3 regions of the Ochrobactrum sp. P6BSIII genome follow, and region 1 is predicted to be linked to each of the others. Evidence: predicted binding sites of a transcription regulator. Region 1 holds the regulator's gene; each other region holds the start of a gene.
The links. Region 1 encodes LexA, which represses DNA repair genes until DNA is damaged. Its sites were predicted from a motif close to TGTTCNNNNTGTGTTCNG; they were not measured.
Positions count from the first base shown of each region.

Region 2: the regulator LexA is predicted to act here: its motif matches at 2,157-2,174, upstream of FHW00_RS01325 (YifB family Mg chelatase-like AAA ATPase).
Region 3: the regulator LexA is predicted to act here: its motif matches at 3,684-3,701, upstream of recA (recombinase RecA).

Region 1 is NZ_JACGXB010000020.1:9,362-14,767, reverse strand. Features, by position in the region: gene trpC (indole-3-glycerol phosphate synthase TrpC) at 1-540, shown strand, start outside; gene moaC (cyclic pyranopterin monophosphate synthase MoaC) at 545-1,030, shown strand; gene FHW00_RS21405 (molybdopterin molybdotransferase MoeA) at 1,067-2,284, shown strand; gene lexA (transcriptional repressor LexA) at 2,525-3,253, shown strand; gene FHW00_RS21395 (ComEC/Rec2 family competence protein) at 3,355-5,406, opposite strand, start outside.
Region 2 is NZ_JACGXB010000001.1:294,814-300,219, reverse strand. Features, by position in the region: gene FHW00_RS01330 (autotransporter family protein) at 1-2,131, shown strand, start outside; gene FHW00_RS01325 (YifB family Mg chelatase-like AAA ATPase) at 2,253-3,785, shown strand; gene FHW00_RS01320 (DNA helicase) at 3,819-4,535, opposite strand; gene FHW00_RS01315 (VOC family protein) at 4,813-5,235, opposite strand.
Region 3 is NZ_JACGXB010000021.1:44,560-49,965, forward strand. Features, by position in the region: gene alaS (alanine--tRNA ligase) at 1-2,111, opposite strand, end outside; gene recA (recombinase RecA) at 2,473-3,561, opposite strand; gene FHW00_RS22035 (OmpA family protein) at 3,868-4,533, opposite strand; gene FHW00_RS22040 (transglycosylase SLT domain-containing protein) at 4,634-5,218, opposite strand.

The DNA of each region.
Region 1 (5,406 bases):
GGCGCTGCCTGCCTTTCAGTTCTGACCGATACGCCATCCTTCCAGGGCGCGCCGGAATTCCTGATGGCAGCGCGAGAAGCATGCAGCCTGCCTGCTTTGCGCAAGGATTTCCTGTTCGACACCTATCAGGTCTATGAAGCGCGCAGCTGGGGTGCGGACTGCATTCTGATCATCCTCGCAAGCGTCGATGACGATCTGGCCAGGGCACTGGAAGAAACCGCTTTCGAACTCGGTATGGATGCGCTCCTCGAAGTGCATGACGAGGCCGAAATGGAACGTGCGCTCAAGCTTTCTTCGCGTCTGCTGGGCGTCAACAATCGCAACCTACGCACGTTTGAAGTCAGCCTGACCGTTTCCGAACGCCTGTCGAAAACGGCCCCTGCCGACCGTCTGCTGGTTGGCGAAAGCGGCATCTTCACCCATGACGATTGCCTGCGTCTGGAAAAGTCCGGCATCGGCACGTTCCTCATCGGCGAAAGCCTGATGCGCAAGGACGATGTTGCCGCCGCCACGCGCGAGCTTCTGACCGGCAAGGCTTAATGTCATGACCTCGGATGCGGCCAAGCTCACCCATCTCGACCAGACCGGCGCTGCCAATATGGTGGATGTCGGCGCCAAGGATGAGACGGAGCGGCAGGCCGTTGCCGAAGGCAGCGTGACCATGAAACCGGAAACGCTGGCGCTCATTCTGGCGGGCGATGCAGCCAAGGGCGATGTGATCGGCACAGCGCGTCTTGCAGGCATCATGGCTGCGAAAAGAACCGCCGACCTCATTCCGCTTTGCCATCCACTCATGCTGAGCAAGGTCGCGGTGGATATAGTCCCGGATCACGCATTGCCCGGTCTGCGCGTGCGTGCGCTTGCCAAACTGAACGGCCGCACTGGCGTTGAAATGGAAGCGCTCACAGCCGTTTCCGTGACGTGCCTGACGATCTATGACATGGCCAAGGCTGTCGATCGCCATATGGAAATCGGCAATATTCGCGTTGTGGAAAAGAGCGGTGGCAAGTCCGGCGACTGGAAGGTCTGAAGCGGCCTCACAAAACTGAGTTCGAGAGGAAATACGATGTCCCTTCTCCCGGTCGAAGATGCTCTGGCGCGTATACTCTCCTCCGCAGAACCGCATGGCCTTGAAACTCTTACGCTGAATGAAGCTGGCGGGCGCGTTGTTGCCCGCGCCGTCGAGGCCCGTTTCCTGCAACCACCTTTCGACTGCTCGGCCATGGATGGCTATGCGCTGATAGCGCCTGCAGAAATCGCCTATCCCCTTCAGTTGACCATTATCGGTGAATCCGCTGCTGGCAAGCGTTTCGAAGGCTCCCTGCTGCCCGGACAGGCCGTGCGCATTTTCACCGGCGCGCCGATACCTGAAGCCGCTGATACGATTGTCATTCAGGAACATACCGAACGTTCCGGCGATCAGCTGACCATTCTGGAAGGCATCGAACCCGGACGGCATATCCGCCGGGCCGGTCTCGATTTTGCTCCCGGCAAGACCGTCATACCGGTCGGTCGCGAACTGGACGCACCCGCCCTGTCACTGGCTGCTGCAAGCGGCAATCCATCGCTCGATGTGTTTCGCAAACCGCGCATTTCCATATTGGCTACCGGCGATGAACTTGTTCCGCCCGGAGCCACGACCGGACCGGACCAGATCGTCGCTTCGAACAGTGTGGGCATTGCCGAAATCGTGCGCCGCGCTGGCGGCTACTCCGAAGATATGGGCATCATTCCGGACGATCCGACACAGATTGAATCGGCTATTGCCAGCGCTCTGAACAGTGGAACCGATATTCTGGTGACCGTTGGCGGCGCATCGGTCGGTGATCGCGATTACATGCATAGTGCTCTACGCAATTGCGGTGTCGATCTCGGTTTCTGGAAAATCGCCATGCGTCCCGGAAAACCACTTATGTACGGGCGCAAGACTGTCGACGGCAGCACCGTCCATGTGATAGGCCTGCCCGGAAACCCGGTTTCAAGCCTCGTTTGCAGCCTCGTTTTTCTTCGCCCGCTGATCGCGAAACTTGCAGGCACCGATCTGACGGCAGATATCCGCCCTGCGAAACTCGGTCAGGCGATGCCTGCCAATGACCATCGGCGCGATTTTGTACGCGCCACGGTCGAATCGCAAAGCGATGGAACGCTGCTGGCAACACCATTTCCAGTACAGGATTCGTCCATGCTGACAGCCCTCGTCGGCTCCAATGCATTGCTCATTCGTGACGAAAATGCCCCGGCAGCAGATGCAGGCAGTTCGTGCCGCGTGCTTATGCTACGTTAAAAAGCACCAGAATGGTCACTTTTGCTGCCTCGAAACAACGCGAAGCAAAAGCCACAATGGATTGAAAATAAAACGCTTCCTTGGATAAGGACCGGCCCGTCACGGGGCCCTGTGAACGTTCCGGCAACAAGCCGCCAGCCCGTTAATCATTTTAAAACCATTGCAGAACAAGACTGGAACATATAGTGTTCGTTCTGGTTTTGTTTTTCTCGATTCTTATCTGGTCGGAGGGTGTCGCGCATGTTGACCCGTAAGCAGCACGAGCTTCTGCTGTTCATTCATGATCGTCTGAAAGAAACAGGTATTCCGCCATCTTTTGACGAAATGAAGGAAGCGCTCGACCTTGCTTCCAAGTCGGGCATTCATCGGCTGATCACCGCTCTGGAAGAACGGGGCTTCATTCGCAGGCTGCCGAACCGGGCACGTGCGCTGGAAGTGCTTCGCCTGCCGGATTCGATTGCACCGGGACTGAACGCGCAGAAGAAATTTGCGCCGAGCGTCATCGAAGGCAGCCTGGGCAAGGCCCCTCCTGCACCGGTGCAGCCGTTACGCTCCGCACCTGTTGCGACCAATGATGATGTTTCGGCGACCGTATCGGTACCGGTCATGGGTCGCATCGCCGCCGGTGTGCCGATCTCAGCCATTCAAAGCCAGACGCATTCGCTCAGCCTCCCCCCGGAGATGATTGGTGCGGGCGAACATTATGCGCTGGAGGTCAAGGGCGACTCGATGATCGAAGCCGGGATTTTCGATGGCGATACAGTCATCATCAAGCGCGGCGATATCGCCAACCCGGGTGAAATCGTTGTCGCACTGGTTGATGATGAAGAAGCAACCTTGAAGCGGTTCCGCCGCAAGGGCGCATCTATTGCGCTTGAAGCCGCAAACCCAGCTTATGAAACACGTATCTTCGGCCCAGACCGCGTTCGCGTGCAGGGCAAGCTGGTCGGATTGATCCGCCGGTACTGATCGTTAGGTCCGAAAATGGAACCGCGTTTTCGGACGGACATGCGCAAAATGCGGCTTGAACCGCCGACTAGTTGAATTGCAACGCGCTCAAAACACTATTATCATTCGCATCTGCCCGGCCCCTGATCGTCAGTGGCCAGGCATTGCGTTTCTGCCTTTTGAGTAGGCTGCTTCTTCTTATATTCCCGATCAGGTAAGCCACGTGCCGCGCGCGAATAGAGCCGGAACAGATGCCACGGACGCCGTGGCTCATCGATGGCGAAAGCTAGCCTGTCGTCATAACGCGGATCGGTAAAATTGCGCCGCTGAGGTGTGCTGTCGTTTACGGACGTCAGATCGCCAGCAAGAGCCACGATAGAATTGCCGGTCGTGTCTTTCTTGTCGCCAAGTCTCATCTCCACTGTGCCTCGCAACGCCAGATCACGGCGGTTGATGACGAGCCTCTTTTGATGTGCACATCCCGGTATTTTCCCGGCTATCGCGAGGATAACGATATCACCGACATCGCAAGCGACGTCCTGAACGGCAGGATCAGCCGTATAGGCCAGTACACGCCCATCGCGTAATGTAATCGCGCATAATTCGTCTTCGCAGATAAAGCCGTCAGTCGGTATTCCGCGAAGCCTGTCTTTTGCGTGCTGTGGTATCAGGAATTGCGTTGCGAGATAGGCTGTTTTCCAGTTGTCTATTGTGAACTTTGACGGCCTGTCGCGGTTCACAGCAAAACGCCCATCGGGCAGACGAACCCCAACCAGCTTTGCATCTTCGGATATCACAACATCTGGAAACGGCTCGTGCACGAAGGCAATAAATCCCGCCAAAACAAATAGTAACGCCAGAATCTTGAATCGCGTTGTGAACAATACAGCGATCACGAGCGCTATGGTCCAGAATGCGAGCGCTGCTATCGGCATCGCTCCCGGATTGCCATCAGGCGACCATGACGCGATCATGCTCGCAAGGGTGCGGACAATCCAGATACCAGACCCGGCAATGGTCAATGGCAGCCAATCTAGGCCAAGTGGCATCAATACGAGGCCCAGAACGGAAAAAGGCATGACCAGTGTGGCGATCACCGGATCGGCCAGCACATTGCCGATCAGCCCGAACGGTGCGGTATTGTTGAAATGATAGGCGGCGAAAATGCCGCTCGCAATTCCTGCCACAAGCGATGTCCCGGCAGCAGCAATAGCTGATTTAACAACCTTCATTGGCAAACCGGCCGCTGGCGAAGCCGCACGCCTCTCCACATGCTGCAATTTTTTGGCTTTACGCGCTCCCCACCACGCATAGCCAGCAATCAGCGCCGCCGTTGCCGAATAGGACATCTGGAAACTCGGCCCGAGTATTTCATGCGGTGAGATTGCTATTGTCACCACACCGGCGACTGCCACATTGCGCATGCTGAGTGCAGCGCGGTCAAACAGCAATGCGCTAAGCATGACGGCGATCATCACATAGCTGCGCTGGGCTGCAACGTCGGCACCAGACATGGCGAGATAGAACGTGCAGCTTAGCAACGACAGGAAAGCGGCATATTTCTTGACCGGGTGCCGGACGCTGAAGGCTGGAAAGAGCGCAAAGGCAGACCTGAGAGCAAACATCACGACACCCGCCGCCAGCGCCATGTGCAGACCTGATATTGAGAGAATATGCGCCAGACCGGCCTTGCGAAGGTCCTCATTGGTCTCCTCGCTGATGCCACCGCGCGTACCGGCGATCAATGCGGCGGTGACATTGCCATCTTCACCGCCGATCACCTCCTCGACCCGTTCCGACACGCGCACGCGGAGCAAGGCAATCCATTCGCTGATTTCTGCCGTCAGACTTGTCTGTGGCGGAACATTTGCCGTCTTCGGATTTCCCAGAAAGAACCCGTTTGCTCCGATACCGTTGAAATAGGCATGGAAGGAAAAGTCGTAATTGCCCGGACGCACCGGGCCTGACGGCACCCGCAACCGCGCAAAGCCGGTCAATCCGCCACCGATCGATGTATCCGCCGGTATATCTCGCGCATTGATGCGAATACGTGTCGGTGAAAAGCGCAGTGTCGGGCGTTCTGTTGTCAGCAAATCCAGTGTGATACGCCAGCTTCCATTATCCTGTGCATCCAGTGCAACAACCCGGCCAGTGACACGCGTCGACACATCGGA
Region 2 (5,406 bases), on a different contig from region 1:
CACGATCCAGAGCACGATTGCGCTCGGTTCCGGCAATGACACGATCATCAATTACGATCCCGGCCAGATAAACGGCAGCGTTTCGCAAGGCTCCGGCGACGATATTTTCGACATGCGCGGCGGTCGTGTCAGCGCAACAGTGAATCAGGACGCCGGCAACGACGTCTTCCTCCTGTCCGGCGGTGAAGTTACCGGCTCACTGATGGCGGGCGCGGGCGCCGACTATATGCTGTGGACTGGCGGTCTGATCGGCGGCATCGATATGGGCACGGAAAATGACGTCGCCGTGTTTCAGGGGCTGACCGATACCCAGCTGAAAGGCATCCAGATCAATGGCGGGCTCGGCACAGATCAGCTGGTCTGGCAGAACACCAAAGGCAGCAATCCGCAGCGCCTGATCAACTGGGAGCTTATTGCGCTCCAGAGCGCGTCCGAGCTGACGATGAACAGCAATCTGACGCTCGGCGACAGCGGCACTTCGACCGGCACGCTCACCATCGATTCGACCAGCTATCTGCGCGCCGGCAGCGGCACATGGACCATCAGCCCCGCAGTGAGCGGCAGTCTCACGCAGGTGGTGAATGCTGGCATTATCGATCTCACCAATGGCTCCAATTCCACGTCGGACAGCCTCACCATCGTCGGCAATTATCAGGGCAATTCCGGCCAGCTCTGGCTGAATACGGTTCTGGCCAGCGACAATGCGCCGTCCGACAAGCTGGTTATTTCGGGCGGCACGACGACCGGTTCAACCGGTATCGTGATCACCAATGTTGGAGGGACGGGTGCAGAGACCCAGCAGAACGGCATTCTCGTGGTGGAGGCCGTTAATGGAGCGACCACCGGCGAGGGTACGTTTAGTCTGGCGCAGCGCGCTTCTGCCGGTATTTACGAATATCAGCTGGTGCAAGGCGGCGTGACGGCTGGCACGGAGAACAACTGGTATCTGCGCAACAATTTCGATGGCATTGACGCGACAAATCCGGATCTGCCGATCTGGTTGTTGCCGGGACCTGATGAAGGTGATGGCGACGGCGATGGCAATACCGGCGGCGGCGGTTCCTCCGGTGGAGGATCAGGCGGCGGTACGGGCGGCGGGACTGGCGGAGGTTCCGGTGGTGGAACTGGAGGCGGCACCGGAGGTGGATCGGGTGACGGCGACGATGGTGGCAGCGTCACGCTGGTTCGTCCTGAAGTTCCGATCCTCGGCGCAACGCCCACCGTCGTGCGCGGCCTCCTGCGCGTGGCTCTCGGCACGTTCCACGAACGCCATGGCGAACAGTCCTGGTTCGGTGATGAGGCAAACAAGCACATCATCTGGGCGCGCGTGTTCGGCGATCAGTATCGCCAGAACCTGAGCACATTTGCCGATCAGCGCTATAAGGGTAACCAGTGGGGCATGCAGTTCGGCGTGCCGGTCTATCGCGCCGAACATGATAATGGTCAGCTCGATACGTTCGGTCTCATGGCCAGCTATGCGCGCGGCTGGGGCGACATGCGCGCCAGAAACATCTACGGCAATAATATCGAGATCGGTAATATCGATGTCGATGCCTACAGTCTCGGCGCCTACTGGACCCATACCTGGGAAGACGAGGCCTATATTGACGCCATCGTCATGCACTCCTGGCTTAGCATCGATACGGAATCTGTGGCGAATTACAGTTCTAGCTTCCACGGCAAGGAATGGTCGGCTTCTCTGGAAGCGGGCAAGAAGTTCTCGATCACCGACAAATGGGTGATCGAACCGCAGGCGCAGATTTATTGGCAGTATCAGAATTTCGATGATGCAACCGATCCCGGCGGCACCATCAGCTATGACAATAACGACTCATGGACCGGCCGTGTCGGTGCGCGCCTGCAAGGCAATTACACCATCAACGAACGGCCGTTCAATCCGTTCGTGCTGGCCAATGTCTGGCACCAGTTCAAGGCGAGCGATACGATCTACTTCAACAATGACCGGCTTCGCCCGTCCTGGGAAGAAACCAGCCTGGAACTCGGTGCCGGTTTCACGACCAAGGTTGCCGACAATACCTCGCTCTATGCCAATGCATCCTATGAGTTCAATCTTGGCGGTGAGCGCTTCAGGCTTCTCTCAGGTCGCATAGGTGCGCGCGTTTCCTGGTAAATTCCAGCCCTCAACCGCCATACGACGTTCTTGATCTGTTTCGGGAAAAATGCTTAAATCCTCTGGTTGTATTTAAGCATTTTCTCACTTTAGGGATGTGCTGCGTGGCGAGTGGGGGCTTATGGTCGCGCGGGTTGGAACAGTTGCCTTTCAGGGCATAGAAGCAGTGCCTGTCGATGTGCAGGTCATGGTTGCTCCGGGCAAGATGGGCATCTCGATTGTCGGCCTGCCCGACAAGGCGGTGGCGGAAAGCCGCGAACGTGTACAGGCAGCCTTGCACGCATCCGGGCTGTCCATGCCCACCAAGCGTGTCACGGTCAATCTGGCGCCTGCCGATTTGCCGAAGGAAGGGTCGCATTACGATCTCCCGATCGCGGTCGGGCTGATGGCGGCCATCGGCGCCATTCCCGCCGACGCCATTCAATCCTATCTGGTGCTGGGTGAACTGTCGCTCGACGGATCGATCACAGCGGTGGCGGGTGTTCTGCCTGCTGCCATCGGGGCCAATCGCGAAGAGAAGGGGCTTATCTGCCCACATGCCTGTGGGCCGGAAGCGGCCTGGGCTGGTGCCAATATCGACATTCTCGCACCGCGCAGCCTGATCGCGCTTGCCAATCATTTTCGTGGAACGCAGGTGCTGACGCCGCCCGATCCCTCCATGCGCGTTTCCAGCGAAAATCTGCTGGACCTTGCGGATATCAAGGGGCAGGAAACGGCAAAGCGCGCGCTGGAAATCGCTGCAGCGGGTAATCATAACCTGCTTCTCGTCGGCCCTCCCGGTTCGGGCAAGTCGATGCTGGCGCAGCGCCTGCCATCGATCTTGCCGGGCCTGTCTCCGCGTGAATTGCTGGATGTGTCCATGATCGCGTCCATAGCTGGAGAGCTGGCAGGTGGAAAACTCTCCGACCGCAGGCCCTTCCGATCGCCGCATCATTCGGCATCCATGGCGGCGATGGTCGGTGGCGGCCTGCGCGCCCGGCCGGGCGAAGTGTCGCTCGCACATAATGGCGTGCTGTTTCTCGACGAGTTTCCCGAATTCTCGCCACAGGTGCTGGATTCACTGCGCCAGCCGTTGGAAACGGGAGAATGTCTGATCGCCCGCGTCAATCATCGCACCAGCTATCCGGCGCGTTTTCAGCTGATTGCCGCCATGAACCCATGTCGTTGCGGGATGGCAGGTGAACCCGGCCACACTTGCGCTCGGGGACCGCGCTGCCAGACGGATTATCAGGCGCGGATTTCCGGGCCGCTTCTGGACCGTATCGACCTGCGTGTCGACATGCCCGCCATCTCGGCGCTGGACCTCATTCAGCCTGCGCAGTCGGAGCGCAGCGAAACCGTGGCGCAACGGGTGGCCCGTGCCAGGGCCGTTCAGGCTGCCCGCTACGCGGCGCTGGGTTTCGATCCGTCGATGACGAATGCTCATTGTTCGGCAAAGCTGATCGAGGATGTGGCACGACCGGATGCGGCGGGATTGAAGCTGTTGCGCGATGCCAGCGAGCAGATGCGCTTTTCCGCTCGGGCTTATCATCGGATCCTGAAAGTTGCCCGCACGCTGGCCGATCTCGACGGCGTGGATCAGGTCAGCCGCATCCATTTGGCTGGCGCAATTTCCTATCGCATCGGTGCGGAACGGTTGATTTCTGCGGCGTGATCGCTCACGCCGCAGATAGTCCTTCGCTGACGCTCAACTGCCGTTGAGCTGGAGCCGCAAGGTTCCGTTGTTGAGAAAGCAGGTTTTATTGAACAGCGACAGATCAAGCGGATTGGGTAATCGAACGTCGTCGAGGTCCGGGCAGACCTTGACATCAGCATCGAAAGACCTGTCGATTTGTGAAATGCAGATGATCGTCATCGCATGCTCGCGGGCAAAAGCTTTGAGCGCATTGATCTGCAACATAAGCTCCGGCTTGTCGCGCTTTTGGTCGAGGATTTGCAGATAATCGATAACAGCAAAGCTGCCTGCCGGTTCACGGTTCAACTTCTCCGCAACATAACTGGCGCTGATCGCGTCAGAACAATCGAAGACAAAACGGTCGCTGAAAAGTGTGGGACGAGTACCCAGATAATCGAAACGGCTTGCCACATCCTTCTCATTGTAATCGAGCGAGAAGAACAGACCGCGCCTTCCATCCTTCATCGCTTCGATCAAAATCTCCAGACTGAGCAGTGTTTTGCCATGGCCGGGACGCGCACCGATCAAAACCAGATCGCCAGCTTGCAAGCTCTGATACAGATCCTTGCCGGACATGGAGGCCGACGATTTCTGCGCGAGCATGCTCCAGCTTTTGTAGCCCTCCTGCGCAGCCACTTGGTCCAGCGCGGCGTGAAGTGGAATTCGGGCATCGCGTGAAAGGCGCTTCGCGTGATGTTTCAGGTGATAAATGGGAGATGATAATTTCATCATTGTGACCTTCTGTGGCGAGCGGTCATCGCAATCCCTCCTCATGCATCTATGCTCGAACAGTCGGTTCGATGATTGATACTTCCTGCATGGAAAATGCTTTCCCGATTGGAGGGGGGAGGCGTGGAAGCAGCCAGAATCAAATCATAGCGCAAATAGTGGCGATGCGGAATTGCCCCTTGCACTCCGTCGCTCATATGAGCGCGGAGCAGCCCGCAGAGACAAGTCCACTCGCCTCTCCGGGATGGTTTTAAACAGATTCGGTTACGTCGCAGGGCTAAAGTCCGAAGGTCACCAGACCGTTTTCGTCGATCTGCCAGGCAGGGTTCCAGGCAATTTCCCAGGCGTGGTCGTCGGGGTCAGCGACATAGCCGCGAAAGCCGCCATGTTGAGGCGCGTCGGCAGCACGCAGCAGCGTTCCACCGGCCTCTATCAGCCGGTGCATCAGCGGCGCGACATCGGATTTTTGCTCCACATTATGGGCAAGCGAAAATGCGCCGGGCTGTAACAGGCCGCTCCGGTTCATGTCGGCTTCCAGCGAAGTTCTGAGAAAGGTGCCGAGCACGAAACCGTTCATCTGATAGAAGACGATCTCTTCATTCTCGAAAATCGGCACCCAACCGAAGCCTTCGACGTAGAACCGACGCGAAGGGGCCAAGTCGGCGACACCAAGTGTGATAACGGAGATTTGCTGTTTCATTGTCCAAACCCTTGATCCTCCGGCGCACCATTGCTCCGGAGTTGAAGGTCAGGGGACTCGACGGGTTTGCAAACAGAACCGCGAAGGTCAGGACCCATACATGCATCATGCCAGACGCTGTATATGGGAGCCGGGCTAACCGCACCGGCCTCTCCTTTTTAGACCCGGACT
Region 3 (5,406 bases), on a different contig from region 1:
CGACGAACACCGGCTGCAACTGCACCTTCAGAGACGATGCGGACAAGACCGATATCGCCCGTCTGGCGCACATGGGTACCGCCGCAAAGCTCGACCGAATAGGCCTTACCCGACTTTGGACCATGCTTGGCCGTACCCATCGAAACGACGCGCACTTCATCGCCGTATTTTTCACCGAACAGCGCCATTGCGCCTTCGGCAATCGCATCGTCCACAGCCATCAGGCGCGTCGAAACCGGTGCGTTTTGCAGGATGATCTCATTGGCCATGTTTTCAACCTTGGCCAGTTCCTCAGCCGAAATAGGCTTCGGGTGCGAGAAGTCGAAGCGCAGACGGTCAGGCGCGACAAGCGAACCCTTCTGCGCCACATGGCTACCCAGCGTTTCGCGCAGGGCTTCATGCAGAAGATGGGTGGCCGAATGGTTGGAGCGGATGCGCGTGCGGCGGTCCGAATCGACTTTCAGTTCGACGGCTTCGCCGGTCTTCGCAGTGCCCTTGGCAACTTCGCCGATATGAACGAAGACGCCCTCGCCCTTCTTCTGCGTGTCCTTGATGGTGATGACAAAGCCTTCACCGGAAATCGTACCGGTGTCGCCCTGTTGGCCACCAGATTCGCCATAGAACGGCGTCTGGTTCACCACGACGGCGACGGTCTCACCCTCGGCGGCCGACTGCACTTCCGCGCCGTCGCGCACCAGAGCGGCGATAACGCCTTCAGCGCTTTCCGTTTCGTAACCGAGGAATTCCGTCGCGCCGACCTTGTCCTTGATGCCGAACCAGATCGTCTCGGTTGCAGCTTCGCCCGAACCGGCCCAATTGGCGCGAGCCTCGGCCTTCTGGCGTTCCATGGCGGTGGAGAAGCCGTCCGTATCGACAGTGATGCCGCGCTGGCGCAGCGCATCCTGCGTCAGATCAAGCGGGAAACCATAGGTGTCGTAGAGTTTGAAAGCAGTTTCGCCATCGAGACGGTCACCTTCAACCAGCTTTTCCGATGCATCGGACAACAGGCCGAGGCCACGTTCCAGCGTCTTGCGGAAACGGGTTTCTTCCAGCTTCAGCGTTTCCGAAATCAGCGCTTCAGCACGGATGAGTTCCGGATAGGCCTGACCCATTTCGCGAATGAGCGCCGGCAGCAGACGCCACATCAACGGTTCTTTCGCACCCAGAAGCTGGGCATGACGCATGGCGCGACGCATGATGCGGCGCAGCACATAGCCACGACCTTCATTCGACGGCAGTACGCCATCGGCAATCAGGAAGCTCGAAGCCCGCAGATGGTCGGCAATCACGCGATGGCTGGCGCGGAAATCGCCTTCCGCCTTGATGCCAGTTGCTTCTTCCGAAGCGCGGATAAGCGCCTTGAACAGGTCGATGTCATAATTGTCATGCACGCCCTGCAGCACGGCCGCAACGCGTTCCAGACCCATGCCGGTATCGATCGACGGACGCGGCAGATCAATACGTTGATCCGGCGTAACCTGTTCGAACTGCATGAAAACGAGATTCCATATCTCGATGAAGCGGTCGCCGTCCTCATCAGGCGATCCGGGAGGTCCACCCCAGATGTGATCGCCGTGATCAAAGAAGATTTCCGAACACGGGCCGCATGGACCCGTATCGCCCATCGCCCAGAAATTATCGCTGGTGGCAATGCGGATGATGCGGTCATCGCTCAGACCGGCGATCTTCTTCCAGTAATTCGCGGCATCCTCATCCGTATGATAGACGGTGACGAGCAGCTTATCCTTCGGCAGGCCGAATTCCTTGGTGATCAGGTTCCAGGCGAAGCTGATGGCATCTTCCTTGAAATAATCGCCGAACGAAAAATTGCCCAGCATTTCAAAGAAAGTGTGGTGACGCGCGGTGTAGCCCACATTGTCGAGATCGTTATGCTTGCCGCCGGCGCGAACGCATTTCTGCGAGGTGGTCGCACGATTATAGGCTCGATGTTCCAGGCCCGTGAACACGTTCTTGAACTGCACCATGCCCGCATTGGTGAACATGAGTGTCGGGTCATTGCGCGGAACGAGCGGACTCGACGGCACGATTTCATGTCCGTTCTTACGGAAGTAATCGAGGAATGTGGACCTAATCTCGTTGACGCCAGCCATAATTCACCCTTGGGCTTTTCTTGCCCTGCATTGATGCACCCTGTTTCAATGGCTGCATCGATTGTCTTTTGCACCTGCATACCGCCAACAAATAACGGAAACCGCAGGCATTACTCCCCTCTCGTACTGCAAAGACGTGAAGTGGAGTTCTTCGGTTGACCGCTTTTAACGATGTGCTGCTTTTCTGTCCAGATAAGCAGCGTGCGCCATAAAGGCAAATTCACCCGGAGAAAGCGCCTTCTGTCAGCTCTTTTTGAATTCTCATCAAGCTGCGATTGAAAAAAGTGAAGCCCCGCGCAACAGCACAGGGCTTCCAACTTTCAAGCGGTACTTGAGGTTCGGGTTGAACCTCCTGCGGATATTACATCTCCGCTGCGTCGGACCCGCTGTCTTCTTCCGGACCGCCATCATCGAGGAACTGTTCCGCGATCAAACCAGCATTCTGACGAAGCGTCGTTTCGATTTCGCGCGCAACCTCTGGATTCTCCTTCAGATAAAGCTTCGCATTTTCGCGGCCCTGACCGAGACGCTGCGAGTTATAGGAGAACCAAGCGCCCGACTTTTCGACAACACCTGCTTTTACGCCAAGATCGACCAGTTCGCCTGTCTTGGAAACACCGGCACCATACATGATGTCGAATTCAACCTGCTTGAACGGAGGAGCAAGCTTGTTCTTCACCACCTTCACGCGGGTCTGGTTGCCGACGACTTCATCACGTTCCTTGATCGAACCGATGCGGCGGATATCGAGGCGAACCGAAGCATAGAACTTCAGCGCATTACCGCCGGTCGTCGTTTCAGGCGAACCGAACATGACGCCGATCTTCATACGGATCTGGTTGATGAAGATGACCATGCAGTTTGAGCGCGAGATCGAAGCTGTGAGCTTGCGCAGCGCCTGGCTCATCAGACGAGCCTGAAGGCCCGGCAGCGAATCGCCCATCTCGCCTTCGATTTCCGCACGCGGCGTGAGCGCTGCAACGGAGTCCACGACCAGAACGTCAATCGCGCCGGAACGCACAAGCGTATCGGTAATTTCAAGCGCCTGCTCGCCGGTATCCGGCTGCGAAATCAGCAGGTTTTCCAGATCCACACCGAGCTTGCGTGCATAGACCGGATCGAGTGCGTGTTCTGCGTCAACGAATGCGCAGATACCGCCCTTTTTCTGCGCTTCGGCAATCGTGTGTAGCGCGAGCGTGGTCTTACCAGAGCTTTCCGGCCCGTAAATTTCAACGATACGGCCCTTGGGCAAGCCGCCTACACCCAGCGCGATGTCCAGAGAGAGCGAGCCGGTCGATACGGTTTCGATCTCGACCACCTTGTCGTTCTGACCCAGGCGCATGATCGAGCCTTTGCCGAACGCTCTTTCGATCTGTGACAGCGCCGCATCAAGTGCCTTAGTCTTGTCCACTGAATTATCCTCAACAAGTCGCAATGAATTCTGAGACATCTTACACCATCCTCTTGTCCCGCTAGAAGCCCGGCAGGCTCATCGCTCATATCTATTTGTATCTGTTTTGTTCTCATTTGGCAATACAGATAACACACTGAAATTATTGGATATTATTATTTTGTTCCATTATTGTTCTCTACAATTAGACATAGGTAAAATAAAAAGCCTATCCACGCTTTAAGCCACTCAGGCGCTTCTGACAGATCAACGATTCGGTTCAAACAAACAAAAACGCAGCCCTTCTTGCGAAGAACTGCGTTCAATATGACGGGCCTGGACGACCCGATTCTGTCTGCCGAAGTGTTAGCTTGCAGCTCGCAGCGGCGAAATCTGGATTTCAACGCGACGGTTCTGAGCGCGACCATCCGGCGTGGCGTTGGTGGCCACGGGCTGGCTTGCGCCATAACCGATGATCGCAAAGCGACGCGGGTCGATGCCTTGTGAACCCAGATAGCTCGCCACCGATCCGGCGCGACGCTGCGACAGATCCTGATTATGGCTGGCGCTACCTGTCGAGTCGGTGTGACCCAGAACATCAACGAGGGTCTGGTTGAACTTGCGCAGCACGATGGCCACGGAGTTCAGCGTCGGATAGAACTGGCTCTTGACCTGATCCTGATCGGTGTCGAACGTGATGCTCGACGGCATGTTCAGGATAATCTGATCGCCGTTACGCGTCACGGAAACACCGGTGCCCTGCAACTGGGCACGCAGTTCGCTTTCCTGACGATCCATGTAGTTGCCGATAGCGCCGCCGCCGAGCGCGCCGATACCCGCGCCGATCAGCACGGCATTGCGCTGTGCGCGGCTGGAACCGCCAACCATGAGGCCGCCCAGAGCGCCCACAGCAGCACCGATTGCCGCCCCGCCCGCCGTGTTCGACATCTTCTGTTCGCCCGTATATGGGTCAGTGGTGCAGCCCGCCAGCAAAGTGGCTCCAATCAGGGCGATACCGATTCTTTTCAACATGCAAAGGTCATCCTCAATTTGCGATTCCGCGCGCATGATAATTGCGATTAAGGCCGGATGGTGTTCCAAATCTCGTATTTGAATCCACCGTCCTCATCTTTTAGCTAATACCGCCACAAGAACGCAACTGCGCCGCGTAGCGATTGGCCATTGCCTGCGCCCGCTTTGCTCCGTTGAGCGCCGTGGCGTTGCCGCGCCAAGCCCCGCGTGCATAACCACCATGGCCACTATAATAGGCCAGATAGAGGCTGTAGGCGTCGCCACGACTGATGCCGTTCTTCTGATAGCTCTGATAGTGATACCAGCCGATGAAATGGATGGCGTCGGCAAAATTGGTGCGCGAAGCAGTCCAACGACCGGTCTCACGCTTGTAGCGCTCCCAGGTGCCGCTCAGCGCCTGTGAATAGCCATAAGCGCTGGATGCCCGTTTCCATGGAATGATCCAGAGAATCTTCGTGCGAGGCGGCCTCGCATAGGGCTGGAAGCCAGATTCCGTATAGATCGTCGCCATAAGAACCGGAACAGGCACGCCGAACTCACGCGATACGCGCGTCGCGGCACTCTGCCAATTGTTGAACCAACCGTCACGCTGATCGAAGACTGCGCATACATTGCTGACCTGCCGTGGGGCGGTCGCACAGCCTCCAAGGATCACGAGCGCTACGAGACACAAAACGCGCATCATGGGAAACCTCGTCAAATTGTAAAAATTGATAAAATGTAAAAGTAAACTTCCTATTAACCTGAATGCACCGCATCGCGTGCACGTCATCCGGCCTGGAAGATAAAATCCATCCCGATAACCAATTTTTTCCCCGAAATAAGAAATATTATTGAATAAATGCATTGATACGCAAATTAATAAAAATAAAA